Regions from separate parts of the Streptomyces sp. NPDC053750 genome, predicted to be linked through region 1. Evidence: predicted binding sites of a transcription regulator. Region 1 holds the regulator's gene; the other holds the start of a gene.
The links. The regulator HspR, encoded in region 1, represses chaperone genes until heat shock. The targets are predictions, from matches to a motif close to TTGAGNNNNNNNNNCTCAA.
Positions count from the first base shown of each region.

Region 2: dnaK (molecular chaperone DnaK) is a predicted target of HspR. The motif match lies at 2,173-2,191, and genes of this name have one in related genera.

Region 1 covers NZ_JBITXB010000004.1:225,946-233,817, forward strand. Annotated here, with positions in the region: gene ACIGO6_RS13700 (helix-turn-helix transcriptional regulator) at 1-922, shown strand, start outside; gene ACIGO6_RS13705 (LuxR C-terminal-related transcriptional regulator) at 919-1,899, shown strand; gene ACIGO6_RS13710 (LuxR C-terminal-related transcriptional regulator) at 1,862-2,905, opposite strand; gene ACIGO6_RS13715 (sugar ABC transporter substrate-binding protein) at 3,054-4,172, opposite strand; gene ACIGO6_RS13720 (heat shock protein transcriptional repressor HspR) at 4,329-4,784, opposite strand; gene dnaJ (molecular chaperone DnaJ) at 4,789-5,979, opposite strand; gene grpE (nucleotide exchange factor GrpE) at 6,016-6,663, opposite strand; gene dnaK (molecular chaperone DnaK) at 6,660-7,872, opposite strand, start outside.
Region 2 covers NZ_JBITXB010000017.1:8,672-16,543, forward strand. Annotated here, with positions in the region: gene grpE (nucleotide exchange factor GrpE) at 1-280, opposite strand, end outside; gene dnaK (molecular chaperone DnaK) at 277-2,124, opposite strand; gene ACIGO6_RS33325 (WD40 repeat domain-containing serine/threonine protein kinase) at 2,466-6,038, shown strand; gene ACIGO6_RS33330 (hypothetical protein) at 6,108-6,818, opposite strand; gene ACIGO6_RS33335 (hypothetical protein) at 6,842-7,024, opposite strand; gene ACIGO6_RS33340 (hypothetical protein) at 7,526-7,804, shown strand.

The sequences.
Region 1 (7,872 bases):
CACGGGGCGCGTCGCCCGCGGAGATGCGGATGCCATCCCCTGCCTGATGGAATTCGCGCTTCTCCATCCGGATCCGGACGACGCGAACTGGCTGCGCCCCGTACCCCCGTCGGTCGCGCTCGCGCAACGACTCAACATGATCGAGCGGGAGATCGCCGAACGCCGGCGGCTGTCCATCGACCTGGCAGACGCCTTCGAACCGTTCCTGGCGCTCGGTGCGCACGCCACTACCAGCACTCACTCGATCACGGTCCTCGAAGGTCTCGACCGCATCAACGCGGCACTCGACCTGGCCACGGCCGAGTGCCGGTCGGAAATGCTCACGGTGCAGCCGAGCAGCCGCCGCCTGGAGCACACCCTCCTGCAAGGCCTGGAGCGCGACAGACCCCTGCTCGAACGCGGAGTGCGCATCAGGACTCTCTACCAGCACACGGCGCGGTACAGCCCGGAAACGCTGGGCTACGTCTCCCAGTTCTCGGACGGCAAGGTCGAGTACCGGACCATCGACGAGTTGGTGGAGCGACTCATCATCTGCGACGAGTCCGTGGCCTTCATTCCCACGCGTGACGATCGCCAGGTGGCCCTGGAACTCCGTCACCCGGGGCTCGTCCGGTACCTGATCAAAGTGTTCGAGTTCATGTGGTCCCGCGCGGTTCCGTTGAGTACGGGCGCTCCCTACGAGACCGCGCCCGACGGCATCACAGAGATTCAGCATTCCATCGCCAAGCTGCTGGTCGAGGGCCACGTGGACGAGGCCATCGCCCGCCGCCTGGGCATGAACGTACGCACCTGCCGGGCCCACATAGCGAAACTGGCCCAAGCCCTCGGCAGCGGCAGCCGTGCCCAGCTCGGCTACCTCATAGCCCAGTCGGGAATTCTGGAGGAGGACCACCGGGACCTGGGAGGAGGCAGCCACGCGTGACCGATCGGGCGCACCACCACGGACCGGAAGAGCTGTGCGAGGCAGGGCTCGAGCTGTACACCCAGGCACTGCGCAAAGGACACGCGACCGTGTCGGAGGCCGATGCGACGCCCTGCCTCATCGACTTCGGGCTCCTGCAGCCAACCTTCGACGACGCGGACCTGCTCGGGCCCGTACCTCCGACCGTCGCACTGCATCGGTTGCTGCGTGCCTCACAGGAGCGCATCGCCGACGAGCGTCGCAGGGAAGAACAGCTCACCGAGTCCTTCGCGGCGCTCATACGCAGCTCGTCGCACATCGTGACCGGGGATACCTCCACGTTGAGACTGCTCAGCGGCAAGGAGCGCATCGACCGGACGATCGGGGAGGTCATGGCGGTGGCCACGGATCAGGTCCTGACCATCCAACCCCACAGCACGCACATCGGTCCGCATCCCCGTGTACACGAGGTCGCCCTGGCACGGGATCAGGCCCTGCTCGACCGGGGTGGCCGCATTCGCACCCTCTACCAGCACACGCTGCGCCACGCCCCCACGGTGGTCGCCCGGTACGAGCGTCTGTCCGGTGACGTGGAGGCCCGCACCCTCGACGAGATCACCGAGCGCCTCATCATCGTGGACCACACGGTCGCCTACATCCCCGCCAACACCGACCGAACCATGGCCCTCGAGGTTCGCCATCCCGCGCTGATCTCGTACTTCCTCACCACTTTCGACCGCCTGTGGCGCCTGGCGACCCCCATGCACCCCGACTCGGTCCGACGACCGTCGCCGGGAGGTGTCACCCACCGCCAACGCGCCATAGCCGCGCTCCTCATCGAAGGACACACCGACACCGACATCGCCGACCGCCTCGGCATGAACGTCCGCACCGCACGCGTCCACATCGCCAAACTCGCCGCCACCCTCGGCAGCGAAAGCCGGGCTCAGCTCGGGTACCTCATCGGGCAGTCGGGGATTCTCGACCAGGAACACTGACGGCGGAGGGTGCCGACGCGGTCCGGGGCGCGCCGTCCAGGCCCGCCTGGGCGATGCGGACGCCCAACTGGGTGCGGCTGGTGGCGCCCAGGGTTTCCGAGAGGCGGGCGATGTGGGCGCGGGCCGTGCGGACGCTGATGCCCAGGCGTTCCGCGATCACCGCGTCCTGGTGGCCCTCCGCCAGCAGCGCCGCGATGGACTGCTCGCGGTGGGAGATGCCCTCGATGCCCGTGTCGGGGAGGGGGGCGGTCAAGGGGATCGCGAGGCGCCAGAGGCGTTCGAAGACCGTGACCAGGTAGGCGATCAGGGCGGGGTGGCGCAGCTCCAGGGCCATCGTGCGGTCGGTGTTGGCGGGGATGAAGGCGACCGTGCGGTCGAAGAGGATGAGGCGGTCGATGACCTCGTCGAGGGTGCGGGCCTCCACCGCGTCACCCATCAGCTCCAGGTAGGTGAGCAGGCCCTGGCCGTGCCGGGCCACGTGCGTGTACAGGTCCCGCATCCGCACCCCGCGCCCGCGCAGCGCCAGCGCCCGGTGCAGCCCCTCCGACAGCTCGTGCTCACGCCGGATGCCGCCGGGCTGGACGGTGAGCACCTCCGTCGTGCACGCCTGCGTCGCCTCGTCCATCGCGGCCTGGATCCGCGAGAGCCCGTCCAGCACCCGCAGCGCCGTGCCCTCCGCCCCGGCCGGCGTCTGGATCTGGCGGCCCAGGACCGCGTACCACTCGAAGGCCTCCACCGCCGAACCCACCCGCCGCTGGCTCGCGCTGACCTCGTCGTAGACCCCCCGCAGCAGCCGCGTCATGACCTCCTGCGGGGAGGTCGGCACCAGCCAGTCCATGTCGTCAGGGTCGGGGTGCAGCAGGGCCAGTTCCAGGAGGCAGGGCACCGGTTCGGCGTCCAGGCGCGGCACCCGGCCGCGGCGTACGGCGCGGGAGTACACGCGGTCCCCGGCCGCGCACAGCCGGTCGGCGCCGTGTGGATGCTCCTCAGCCCCGTGCCCGGCCATCGCCCATCCCACCCCCGGTTCCGGCTCTTTCCGCAGCGCAACTATGCGCGGCCGGGACCGGCTCCGCAACACGGCTCCGGGCGGGAAGGAGACCGGAATACACCCTTGCGGGCGGTGTGCCCGGGCAGTGCACGGGACCGGTCCGGGACTACTTCAGCTTGATCTCCGCGCAGTCCGCCGCGTACTTGGCGGTGCAGATGTCGCCGACCTTGTAGATGCCGTCGGCGACGACGGTCTCCTTGATGTTGTCCTGCGTCAGGGCGACGACGGGGACGAGCTGGGCCGGGATGCCCTTGTGGGTGGGGCTGTCGACCTTGTCGCGGGCGAGCGCGTCGAACTGGATGTCCCGGCCCTGGACCCGCGCCACGGCCATCTCCGCGGCGCTCTCGGCCTCCTGCGGGTAGGACTTGTACACGCTCATGTACTGCTCGCCGGAGACGAGCCGCTGCACCGCCGCGAGTTCCGCGTCCTGGCCGGTGATCGGCGGCAGGTCGGTGACGCCCGCGTCCTCCAGGGCCTCGATGATGCCGCCCGCCATGGTGTCGTTGGCGGAGTAGACGCCCGCGATGTTGTCCTTGCCGATCTCCCCGATCGCCTCGGCCATGTTGGCCTCGGCGTTCTCCGCCTTCCAGTCCTTGGTGTCGAAGGACTGCGCGATCGTCACCTTGCCGTTCAGCTCGGACAGCGCCCCCGCCTTGAACTGCTTGGCGTTCGGGTCGGTGGGCGAGCCGTTCATCATGACGATCTTGGCGGAGCTGTCGGCGTCGTCGCCGAGCGCCTCGAGGAGGGAGCGGCCCTGGACCTCGCCGACCAGCTCGTTGTCGAAGGAGATGTAGGCGTCGATCGGGCCCTCGGCCAGCCGGTCGTAGGCGATGACCGGGATGCCGGCGTCCTTGGCCTTCTGCACGCCGTCCCCGATGGCCTTCGCGTCGACCGCGTCCAGGACGATCACGTCGACCTTGTCGTCGATCATCTGCTGCAGCTGCTGCGCCTGCTTGGACGCGCTCGCCTCGGCGTTGGCGTACTTGACCTCGCCCTGGTCACGGGTGAGGTCGGCGACCTTCGCCTTGAAGAACGGGTAGTCGAACTGCTCGTACCGCGTGTTCGCCTTCTCCGGCAGCAGCAGGCCCACCGTGATGTCGTTGCCCTTGGCCGGGCTCGCGGCGTCGCTGCTCTCCGACGCGCCGAGCGCCCCGCAGGCGGCCAGCGAAAGAGTCATCATGGACGCGGCCACGGATATGGCGATACGACGGGCACGGCTGCTCACTGCGCTTACCTTCCGACACACGGGTGGTGCTTGAGACCCAGGTGAAGGAAGCCAACGCTGTCTTCACGAAATCGTCAAGAAGTACTAGACCAATGAGACAGCACCGTTGCGAACGGGCCCGGAGGCTGGTGGACCTCCGGGCCGTCGTCGCCGCTTTCAGTCCGTGGACTGGCCGTGCCGCTTGGGACGCCAGACCACCAGGGCGCTGGTCTGCTGCACTTCCTGGTACGGCACCAGATCGCGCCGGTACGAGGCGTGCACCGCCGCCTCGCGCTGGCGCATCGCCGTCGCCGCGCCGTCGAGGGCGTCGGCCAGCTCCGCCACCCGGGCCTGGAGGGCGGCGACCTGGTTCTCCAGTTCGATGATGCGCTTGATGCCGGCCAGGTTGATGCCCTCGTCCTGCGACAACTGCTGCACCTGACGGAGCAGTTCGATGTCGCGGGCCGAGTAGCGCCGGCCGCGGCCGGCCGTGCGGTCCGGGGAGACCAGGCCGAGACGGTCGTACTGCCGCAGCGTCTGCGGGTGCAGGCCGGAGAGCTGGGCCGCCACCGAGATGACGTAGACCGGGGTGTCCTCGGTCAGTTCATACGGATTGCGTCGACGACCGTCCATCTCCTCATGCTCCCTTCGCGGCCTGGAACAGCTCCGCCCGCGGATCCTCGTCCGCGGTCGCCTCGCGATACGCCTCCAGCGCGTCACGAGCCTTCCCCGTCAGGTCCGTCGGAACACTCACCTCCACGGTGACCAGAAGGTCGCCGCGGCTGCCGTCCTTGCGGACCGCGCCCTTGCCCCGGGCCCGCATGGTGCGCCCGTTGGGCGTGCCCGCCGGCAGCTTGAGCGTGACGGGAGGGCCGCCCAGGGTCGGGACCCGGACCTCTCCGCCGAGGGCTGCCTCGGCGTAGGTGACCGGGACGGTGACGGTGAGGTTGTCGCCCCGGCGGCCGAAGACGGGGTGGTCCTTGACGTGCACGACCACGTACAGGTCACCCGCCGGTCCGCCCCGCTCGCCCGGCGTGCCCTTGCCGCGCAGCCGGATGCGCTGCCCGTCCGACACCCCGGCCGGGATGCGGACCTGCATGGTCCTGGAGGACTTGGCGCGTCCGGAGCCCTTGCAGACCTCGCAGGGGTCCTCCGCGATCAGGCCGCGGCCCTTGCAGTCCGGGCACGGGTCGGTGAGCGAGAAGCCACCGCCCGAACCCCGGGCGACCTGACCGGTACCGACGCAGGTCGGGCACACGCGCGGCGTGCCGTTCTTGTCGCCGGTGCCCGAACAGGCCTTGCAGGGTGCCTGCGAGGACATCCGCAGCGGGACCGTCGCGCCCTCGATGGCCTCCGTGAAGCTCAGGGTGACCTCGGACTCGATGTCCTGGCCGCGCCGCGGCTGGGTCCGCGTACCGGTGCCGGGACCGCCGCCGGTGCGGTTGAACAGGCCCCCGAAGACGTCGCCGAGCCCGCCGCCGAAGCCGCCGGCGCCCTGGCCCCCGCCCTGGGCGCCGCCTCCGAAGAGGTCGCCCAGGTCGAAGTTGAAGCTGCCGCCGCCCGCGCCCGGCCCCGGGCGGAAGCCGCCGTTGCCGAAGAGCGCGCGGGCCTCGTCGTACTCCTTGCGCTTCTTGGGGTCACCGAGGATGTCGTTGGCCTCGGAGATCTCCTTGAAGCGCTCCTCTGCCGTGACGTTTCCCTTGTTGGCGTCCGGGTGGTACTCGCGGGCGAGCTTCCGGTACGCCTTCTTGATCTCGGCCTCGGTGGCGTCCTTGGGGACGCCGAGGACCTTGTAGTAGTCCTTCTCGATGAAGTCCTTGGTGCTCATCCCCGACGTCCCTCCTCTCCGGCTCCTGTACTGACGTCAGCCCTCCTCCGGGCCACCGCTCTCCTTGTCGTCGGCCGCCTCGGACGGCTCCTCGGCCTTGACCGTCTGCGCCCCGGGCTGCGGCTCGGCGACGGCCACCCGCGCGGGGCGGATGGTGCGCTCGCCGATCCGGTACCCGGGCTGCAGGATCGCCACGCACGTCGTCTCGGTGACGTCCGGTGCGTAGGAGTGCATCAGGGCCTCGTGGATCGTCGGGTCGAAGGGCTCGCCCTCCTTGCCGAACTGCTGGAGGCCCAGCTTGGCCACCGTGGTCTCCAGCGACTCCGCGACGGACTTGAAGCCGCCGACCAGCTCGCCGTGTTCGCGGGCGCGGCCGACGTCGTCGAGTACGGGAAGCAGCTCGGACAGGAGGTTCGCGACGGCGATCTCCTTGACCGCGACGCGGTCCCGCTCCACCCGGCGGCGGTAGTTCTGGTACTCGGCCTGGAGGCGCTGGAGGTCCGCCGTGCGCTCGTTCAGCGCCGTGCGCACCTGGTCCAGCTGGGCCACCAGGCCCGCGTTCTCACTCGCGTCCCCGGCCGGGGCCGCCCCCTCTTCGGAGGCGGCCTGCGGCTCGGCGTCGTCAGGGGTGGCGCCGGAGGGGACGTCGGGCTTCTCGTCGAAACCCGGGGTCTCCTCCGTCACGCGGCACCGTCCTTGCGCTCGTCGTCCACGATCTCGGCGTCGACGACGTCGTCGTCGGCACCCTTGTCACCGGCACCGGCGCCGGGAGCCTCGCCACCGGCGGCCTGCGCGGCCTGGGCGTCGGCGTACATCGCCTGGCCCAGCTTCTGCGAGACGGCGGCGACCTTCTCCGTGGCGGTGCGGATCTCGGCGGTGTCCTCGCCCTTGAGCTTCTCCTTCAGCTCGGCGACGGCGGACTCGACCTCGGTCTTCACCTCGCCCGGGACCTTGTCCTCGTTGTCCTTGAGGAACTTCTCCGTCTGGTAGACGAGCTGCTCGCCCTGGTTGCGGGACTCGGCGGCCTCGCGGCGGGCGTGGTCCTCCTCCGCGTACTTCTCGGCCTCCTGGCGCATGCGGTCGACCTCGTCCTTCGGCAGCGAGGAGCCGCCGGTGACGGTCATCTTCTGCTCCTTGCCGGTGCCGAGGTCCTTCGCGGTCACGTGCATGATGCCGTTGGCGTCGATGTCGAAGGCGACCTCGATCTGCGGGACGCCGCGGGGCGCCGGGGGCAGACCGGTCAGCTCGAACATCCCGAGCTTCTTGTTGTACGCCGCGATCTCGCGCTCGCCCTGGTAGACCTGGATCTGCACGGAGGGCTGGTTGTCCTCGGCGGTGGTGAAGATCTCCGAGCGCTTGGTCGGGATCGTCGTGTTCCGCTCGATCAGCTTGGTCATGATGCCGCCCTTGGTCTCGATGCCGAGGGACAGCGGGGTGACGTCGAGGAGCAGGACGTCCTTGACCTCGCCCTTGAGGACACCGGCCTGCAGGGCGGCGCCGATGGCGACGACCTCGTCCGGGTTGACGCCCTTGTTGGCGTCCTTGCCGCCGGTCAGCTCCTTGACGAGCTCGGCGACGGCGGGCATACGGGTGGAGCCACCGACGAGAACGACGTGGTCGATCTCGGACAGCTGGATGCCGGCGTCCTTGATGACGTTGTGGAACGGCGTCTTGCAGCGCTCCAGCAGGTCGGCCGTCAGCTGCTGGAACTGGGCGCGGGTGAGCTTCTCGTCCAGGTGCAGCGGGCCCTCGGCGGAGGCCGTGATGTAGGGCAGGTTGATCGAGGTCTCGGTGGACGAGGACAGCTCGATCTTCGCCTTCTCGGCGGCCTCGCGCAGGCGCTGGAGCGCCATCTTGTCCTTGGAGAGGTCCACGCCGTGACCGGACTGGAAC
Region 2 (7,872 bases), on a different contig from region 1:
CGCGTTTGCGGTAGTTGGCGTACTCGGCCTGCAGTCGCTGCAGATCGGCGGTGCGTTCCGCATGCTCCTTGCGCAGCCTGGCCGCTTCGGCTTCCGCGCGCCGCAGCGCGGCGGTTTCCACGGCGGTTTCCGGCGCCTGGGCGGACCCGTCCGGCGCGGCACCGGCCGGCTGCGCCGTCCGGCGGCTCCGGAGGGTGACCGGGTCACACCTGCGCCGGTCCTGGACGACGACCGGCGGCCTCGGCTCCGGCTTGTCCGGGGTGCAGGGGTTCCGGTTCATCCGGTGCCTCCCTTCGCCTCGTCGTCGACGATCTCCGCGTCCACCACATCGTCGTCGGCCGTGCCGGCGCCTCCCCCTTCCCCCTTCCCGGCCCGTCCGGCGTTCGCGTACAGGGCGCTGCCAATCTTCTGGGCGGCGGCAGTGGCCTTCTCCACGGCCGACCTGATCGCCGCGGTGTCCTCGCCCTTGAGTGCCTCCTTGACCTCTGCCAGCGCGGCCTCGGTCTCCGAGCGGGCGTCCTCGGGGACGGCGTCGCGGTTGTCCCGCAGGAGTTTCTCGGTCTGGTAGACGAGGCTCTCGGCCTGGTTGCGGGTCTCGGCGGCTTCCTTGCGGCGGCGGTCCTCGTCCGCGTACTGCTCCGCGTCGTGGACCATGCGGTCGATGTCCTGCCTGGGCAGCGAGGAGCCGCCGGTGACGGTCATCTTCTGCTCCTTGCCCGTGCCGAGGTCCTTCGCCGTGACGTGCATGATGCCGTTGGCGTCGATGTCGAAGGCGACCTCGATCTGCGGGACGCCGCGGGGCGCCGGGGGCAGACCGGTCAGCTCGAACATCCCGAGCTTCTTGTTGTACGCCGCGATCTCGCGCTCGCCCTGGTAGACCTGGATCTGCACGGAGGGCTGGTTGTCCTCGGCGGTGGTGAAGATCTCCGAGCGCTTGGTCGGGATCGTCGTGTTCCGCTCGATCAGCCTGGTCATGATGCCGCCCTTGGTCTCGATGCCGAGGGACAGCGGGGTGACGTCGAGCAGCAGGACGTCCTTGACCTCGCCCTTGAGGACACCGGCCTGCAGGGCGGCGCCGATGGCGACGACCTCGTCCGGGTTGACGCCCTTGTGCGGCTCCTTGCCCGTCAGTTCCTTCACCAGGTCCGTGACCGCGGGCATCCGGGTCGAACCGCCGACCAGAATGACGTGATCGATGCCGGCGACCTTGATCCCGGCGTCCTGGACGGCGTTGTGGAAGGGCGTCTTGCACCGCTCCAGCAGGTCCGAGGTCAGCTGCTCGAACTGGGCGCGGGTGAGCTTCTCGTCCAGGTGCAGCGGGCCCTCGGCGGAGGCCGTGATGTACGGCAGGTTGACCGTCGTCTCGGTGGCGGACGACAGTTCGATCTTGGCGCGCTCGGCGGCCTCGCGCAGGCGCTGCACGGCCATCTTGTCCTTCGACAGATCCACGCCGTAGCCGTTGTGGAACTGCTTCACCAGGTGGTCGACGACCCGCTCGTCCCAGTCGTCCCCACCGAGGCGGGTGTCACCGTTGGTCGCCTTCACCTCCACCACACCCTCGCCGATCTCCAGCAGCGACACGTCGAAGGTGCCGCCACCGAGGTCGAAGACGAGGATCGTCTGCTCGCTGCCCTTGTCGAGACCGTAGGCGAGCGCGGCGGATGTCGGCTCGTTGATGATCCGCAGCACGTTCAGACCCGCGATCTGCCCCGCCTCCTTGGTGGCGGTGCGCTGCGCGTCGTTGAAGTACGCCGGGACGGTGACCACCGCGTCGGTGACGTCCTCGCCCAGGTACGCCTCGGCGTCCCGTTTCAGCTTCTGCAGCACGCGCGCCGAGATCTCCTGGGCCGCGTACCGCTTGCCGTCGATGTCACCGGATCCGGGGAAGCGCCACCCGCTCTCGCCCATGTGCCGCTTGACGGACCGGGCGGTGCGCTCCACGTTCGTCACCGCCTGGCGCTTGGCGACCTCGCCGACCAGCACCTCGCCGTTCTTGGCGAACGCCACCACCGACGGCGTGGTCCTCGCACCCTCGGTGTTCGCCACCACCGTCGGCTCGCCGCCCTCCAGGACGCTGACCACGGAATTCGTCGTCCCCAAGTCGATGCCCACTGCGCGTGCCATCGCAGTCTCCTCTCGGCGCATCACCTGTTCACCACTCCTGCATAAAACTTGAGTCACATAGAGTCAAGCATTGACCAGAAGGCGGACGACCCGGACAGCGCGGACGGCCCGGACGGTCCGGCCCGGCCGCCGGAACCCGGTCAGCCGGACAGATTCCGTACAGCCGTCTCTTCCCTGCGCTGCACGCCGAATTCACCGGCGTCGGCTGACCTCTCGGCAAGTGGTCCTCAGGCAAGGCGCCGGGCACCACCACGCTGCGTACAGTGACGCGCGGTGGGCTGGGCCCAGCCGGCGCCTGGACGAGGGGCAGCGAAGAAGATGACGGGGGAGGAAAGACAGGCATGGCGGGATTCGGTGGGACCGACGGGGACGCGGCGGGCGGCTGGCGGGTCGGTGATGTCGTCGACGGGCGCTACGAGGTGCTGCGGGTGCACGGGGACGGCGGGATGGGGCTCGTGCACCGGGTGCGGCACCTCGGCTGGGGCACCGATCTCGCGGTCAAGAGCCCGCGGGCGGAGTTGTTCCGCGACCGGACGGCGCGGCTGCGGTTCGTGGCCGAGGCGGAGAACTGGGTATCGCTCGGGCTGCACCCGCACGTCTGCGGCTGTCACTACGTCCGCACGATCGACGGGGTTCCGCGGATCTTCGCCGAGTACATCACCGGCGGCAGCCTGCGCGAATGGATCGACGACGGGCGGCTGTACGAGGGCGGACCGGCGCCCGCCGCGGCCAGGATGATGGATCTGGCGGTGCAGATCGCCTGGGGTCTGGAGCACGCGCACAGCTGCGGCCTGGTGCACCAGGACGTCAAGCCCGCCAACGTCCTTCTGGAACAGCAGCACGCCGGCATCGTCGCCAAGGTCACCGACTTCGGGCTCGCGCGCGCCAAGTCCCTGCCGGCGACGGAGCCCGGAGCTCCCGCCGGCACCCCAACCAGCCCGGGGACAACGCTACTTACCGGGCCGGCCGGAACCCTCCTCGCCACCGGCATCGGCATGACGCCTGCATACGCCTCGCCGGAGCAGGGATCCGGACAGCGCGTGGGGCGCCGCAGTGACGTGTTCAGTTTCGCGGTGACGGTGCTGGAGATGTTCAACGGCGGCGTCAGCTGGATGAGCGGCGCCGCGGCCGGCGCAGCGCTGCAGGTGCTCCGGCAGGACGGCCCGGACCGGGCCGGAGTCCCGGAACTCCCGGAGGAGCTCGCCGATCTGCTCGCCCGCTGCCTGCGCCTCGATCCCGCCCGCCGGCCGGGGTCGATGGACGACGTCGCCGGGCACATCGCCGACCTCTACGGGGAGGTCACCGGCCGGACGTATCCCCGCACCGCCCCGGCCGAGGCCGACCTGCGTGCCGACGAGCTCAACAACCGAGCCCTGTCCCTGCTCGACCTGGGACGGACGAAGGAGGCAGACCAGGCCCTTGCCGAGGCACTGGCCGCCGACCCCCGTCACCCGCAGGCCACGTACAACGCCGGACTGCTGCGATGGCGCCGTGGCGCCGTCACCGACGAAGGACTGCTCGCCGAACTGGAGGCGCTGCGCGGCGAGCAAGCCGTCCTGGCGGAGATCGATCACCTCGCGGGCCTTGTCCACCTGGAGCGTGGCGACCTCGGCTCGGCGAACGAGTTCCTCACGGACGACGGCGAGCAGCCCGCCCAGGCGCTCCGTCTGCCCGACGCCCGCACCGTCGCCGAACGGCACGTGCCGTGGCAGACCTTCCCGCACCGGTCGGCCTCCCCGGAACACCGGCTGCGCATCACTCCGGATCTGCGCTTCGGGCTCGCCGCGGGCCAGGACCGCACGGTGCAGCTGTGGGACCTGAACAGCGGGCGCCGGCTACTGGCACTGCCCGGCCACACCGACCGCATCGACTCCGCCGACATCAGCGCCGACGGCCGCTACGCCGTCTCCACCGGCTGGGACGGCAGCGTCCGGCTCTGGGACCTGACCGGGGAACGCCTGGTGCGCACCGTGCCCGTCACCCGGTGGCGGGACGGCACCGGCCCCGCCAAGGAACGCGCATTCGACCGGCAGAACGAGCTGAACCGGCTGGCGGGCCGCCCCTTCGTGACCCGAACCCTGGCCCACCCGGACAGCCCGATACTCAACACCGCCACCTCCCCGGTCCGGTTGAACGCGGACGGCAGCGTAGCCGTGTGGGCCGAGGCCGACGGCCGGATACAGGTCTGGAACCTGCCCGCCGGCCGCCGGCTGGCGACCCTGGACGGCCACTCCGGCGGCCAGCGGGTCGACATCAGCTCCGACGGGCGCCAGGTACTCAGCGGCAACGGTACCGAGAACGCCGTCGTACAGCTGTGGGACCTGACGACAGGGGCGTGCGTGTGGCGCCGGGACGACTACGAGGGCCGGGTGGCCGACCTCTGGCTCGCACCCCGGGGCGACGCGGCGGCCATCGTGGGACAGGACAAGGTCGTCCGGATCTGGAGTCTCCCCGACGGCGAGTGCCGGCACACCCTGCGGCTGCCGACCGACTTCCACGCCACATCGGCCGAGCTGAGCGCGGACGGGCGCTCCCTGCTGATCGGCGGCTACGACGGAGCCATCCTGTACTGGGACCTGCGCGGCGGCCACTGCCTGCGCACGTTCCGCGGGCACGAGGCGGCGGTGGGCACGGTGCGGCACGCCCAGGACGGTCGGCATGCGTTCTCCGCCGCCCTCGACGGCTCGACCCGGCTGTGGCGGCTCCCGGCGGCCTTCACCGCCCCCACCCGGCTGAGCCGGCCCCGCGGGCACGGCGAACTCGACCGGACCGACCAGCAGGTGAGACGGCTGCTCGCCGAGGCGGCCGACGCGGTGGCCGCCGACCGGACGGCGGACGCACTCGCCCTGTTGGGCCGTGCCCGCGCCCTGCCCGGCAGCGAACGCGACCCCCGGATCCTCGCGGCCCTGCGGGCACTCGCGGGGCGCACGGTGCGGACCGCTGTACGGGCCGCCTGGCCGGCCAGGACGCTGGACGCCCGCCCCGGCGAGTACCGCGACGTCATCAACAGCCGCAGCACGGCCCTGACCCGGGACGCCCGCCTGGGCGCGTACAGCGATGTCGACGGCCGCATCCAGATCTGGAACCTGCTCGACGGACGACGCGAGCGCATCCTGGATCGCGGGAAGGGCGGGGTCCACGCCCTGCGCGTGAGCCCGGACGACAAGACGCTGGTCGCCGTCGAGAGCGACATGATCACCACGTGGTCTCTCGAGTCGGGCGAGCACACGGGCACGCTGCGGCTCGGCCGCAGCTACCCGATCACCCTCAGCGTCGACGCCCGGCTCGCCCTCGTCGTCGACCGCGTCGCCGGATCGATGTGCCTGTGGGAGATCGCCTCGGGCCGCCGGCTGCAGTCGATCCCGATCGACAACGTCATAGTCGGCAGGCTGTCCCTCGGGCCGGACGGGAAGCACGCCGCCTCCATGGCCAACGACCGGGTGATCCGGGTGTGGGACCTGCACGCGGCCCGCTGCGTGCAGGCCATCCAGATCGGGTCGCCCCACAGCACACCCGTGTGCCTGAGCCCCGACGGCACGTTCGTCGTGGCAGCCGAGGCATCCGCCTGGGCCACCGAGGGCGGCCGGACGGTGCCGGGGAGCGGGCTGCGGACCCGTATCCAGGTGTGGGACACGGCGACCGGCGACCTCGTGCGCGCCTTCGAGCCGTACAAGGGCATGCTGAGCCACCTTGCGCTCAGCGCCGACGGCCGCCACCTCGCCTCGGCGGGAGTGGAACCGGACGTGCGGCTGTGGGAGGTGGCGACGGGGCGTCTCCTGCACACCCTGGAAGGCCACAAGAAATCCGTCACGGCGCTGACGCTGGACCCGGACGCCAACTTCGTCCTCACCGCGGACCGCGACGAGCGCCTGCGCCTCTGGGAACTGGACTGGTCCCTCAGCCCCGGCCGTTGAGCCAGCAGCGCTGCACCGTGCACTGCCAGGAGCAGACCCGTATCCCGACCGCCTTCTCTGTGATGGTTGTCAGTAGGCCCCGAAGGACCAGAAGACGCCTACCTCTTCGTCGTTCACCGCGATCACGCCCAGGTCCTCGAAGAGGTAGAGACCGTCGATGTACGCGGAGGTGTGGAAAGGGTGAGATCCGGTGCCCTCCAGCAGGGCGTCCCGGTTCGTGCGGGAGCGGACGGGGGCCGGCTCCGACTGCCATTCCTCCGCCATGACGGCCAGCGCGGCGACTGCCGCCCGGGCCTCCAGTGGGTACAGGCAGGCGGGCATGTCGGCCGGGTCCGGCGGGTCGAAGGGGTATGCGGGCACGGCCTGGCGGGCGGGACTGGCGCGGTCAGAGTCCAGCCGGAGCCAGCCGCGGGGATCAGTGACCGCCCGGTGCAGCACGGCGTGGACGTCGTGCGTCCAGTCCCCGTGCCGCCGCGGGCCGGTGGCGACGAAGGTGTACGGGTCGTACAGCAGCCGCAGCGCCGCCGCGTTCCACGGGCTGCGACGGGCGCGGAATTCCAGGAGCAGGCCGCCGACTTCACGGCAGAAGGCATCCTTCGGCTCGCGCGGGATGCTCCGGAGCCGGCCGCGGGCCCAGTTGACGAGCTCGCCCTCTCCTTCCGCTGCGAGACCGGACGGCTCCGCCGGAAGTGAGGCGTCCGACTCGTCCCACGTGCGCCACAACGCCTCGAGACGGGCGTCCAGCAGGTCCAGGGCCGTCCGGTCGGCAGGCGGAAACATTCCGCCACCATAGGCCGTGGCCGTCACAGGGTGCCGGCAGGTACGGCGGCTCCTACCAGGTCATCCTCGGCGACGAGGAGCCGTGGAGCTGTGAGGGTGGAGCCGATCCGGGCCGCGATGCGCAAGGCGGCCAGGCAGCTCGGCTGGAAGGCCACCCCGGCACCAAGACGCACGGCGCCGGCGCCGTACTGCTGCCCCTGCGGCACGGCCCCGTCATGCGCCGCGTCCGGAGCGTCGAAGAGGTCTGCGAGACCTGCGCGCCGCTGATCCCGAACGCCACCGTCCTGGCCCGCGCCAAAAGGCCCCGCCGCCTCCCCCGACCGCCCCACCACGCAGCCGCCCGCCGCGCGGCGCTCCCGGCGCAGCCGGCGGTCCCGTTCCCGGCGGTGGGGAAAGGGACGCTGACAGGGCACGGAACACGCGCCCTGTGAGATCGCCGCGCGTGATCGAATCCTCAGGCGGGACAACAGTGGCTTCCGCCATGCCGGGACTGTCCGGGACGTGACTCGGACAAGCGTCTGAGGTGTCCGGACAGCTCGTGTCTGTCCGGGACAGATGATCACCGTTGCCTTCGCCCGTCAGCGACCAGCAGTGTCTTGGCTGGCCGGCCGGGCGGGTCGTCGTACGGCAGACGAGACCCCGCCACACCACGAAGGCCGTGCCGACTGCACGTACCGATCACACGTTGCCTGGAGAAGGAGTCAAAGATGCGCATGCGCAATGCCTTGGGGACTGCGATGCTCGGCGCGGCCTTGGCGCTCGGAGCCACCGCGCTTCCCGCCGCGGCCGCCGCCCCGGCGGCAGAGTCGCCGGCAGCGGCGCCGACCTCGGTCCAGCTCTACTGGACGAACACGGGCGAGACCTTCAACCGGCTGGACCCCTGCGACACGCGCGGCTCGTGGTACTGGGACAACTACTCGAACGTCTACAGCTGGGACTGCCGCTGGAGCGGCAGCACCTACAAGCTGTGGCTGCAGAAGGGCTGACACTCGTCCGGCCCGACCCAGCGCCTGGCACCCGGCGCGTTTCCTCAACGGACCTCGCGCCGACGAAG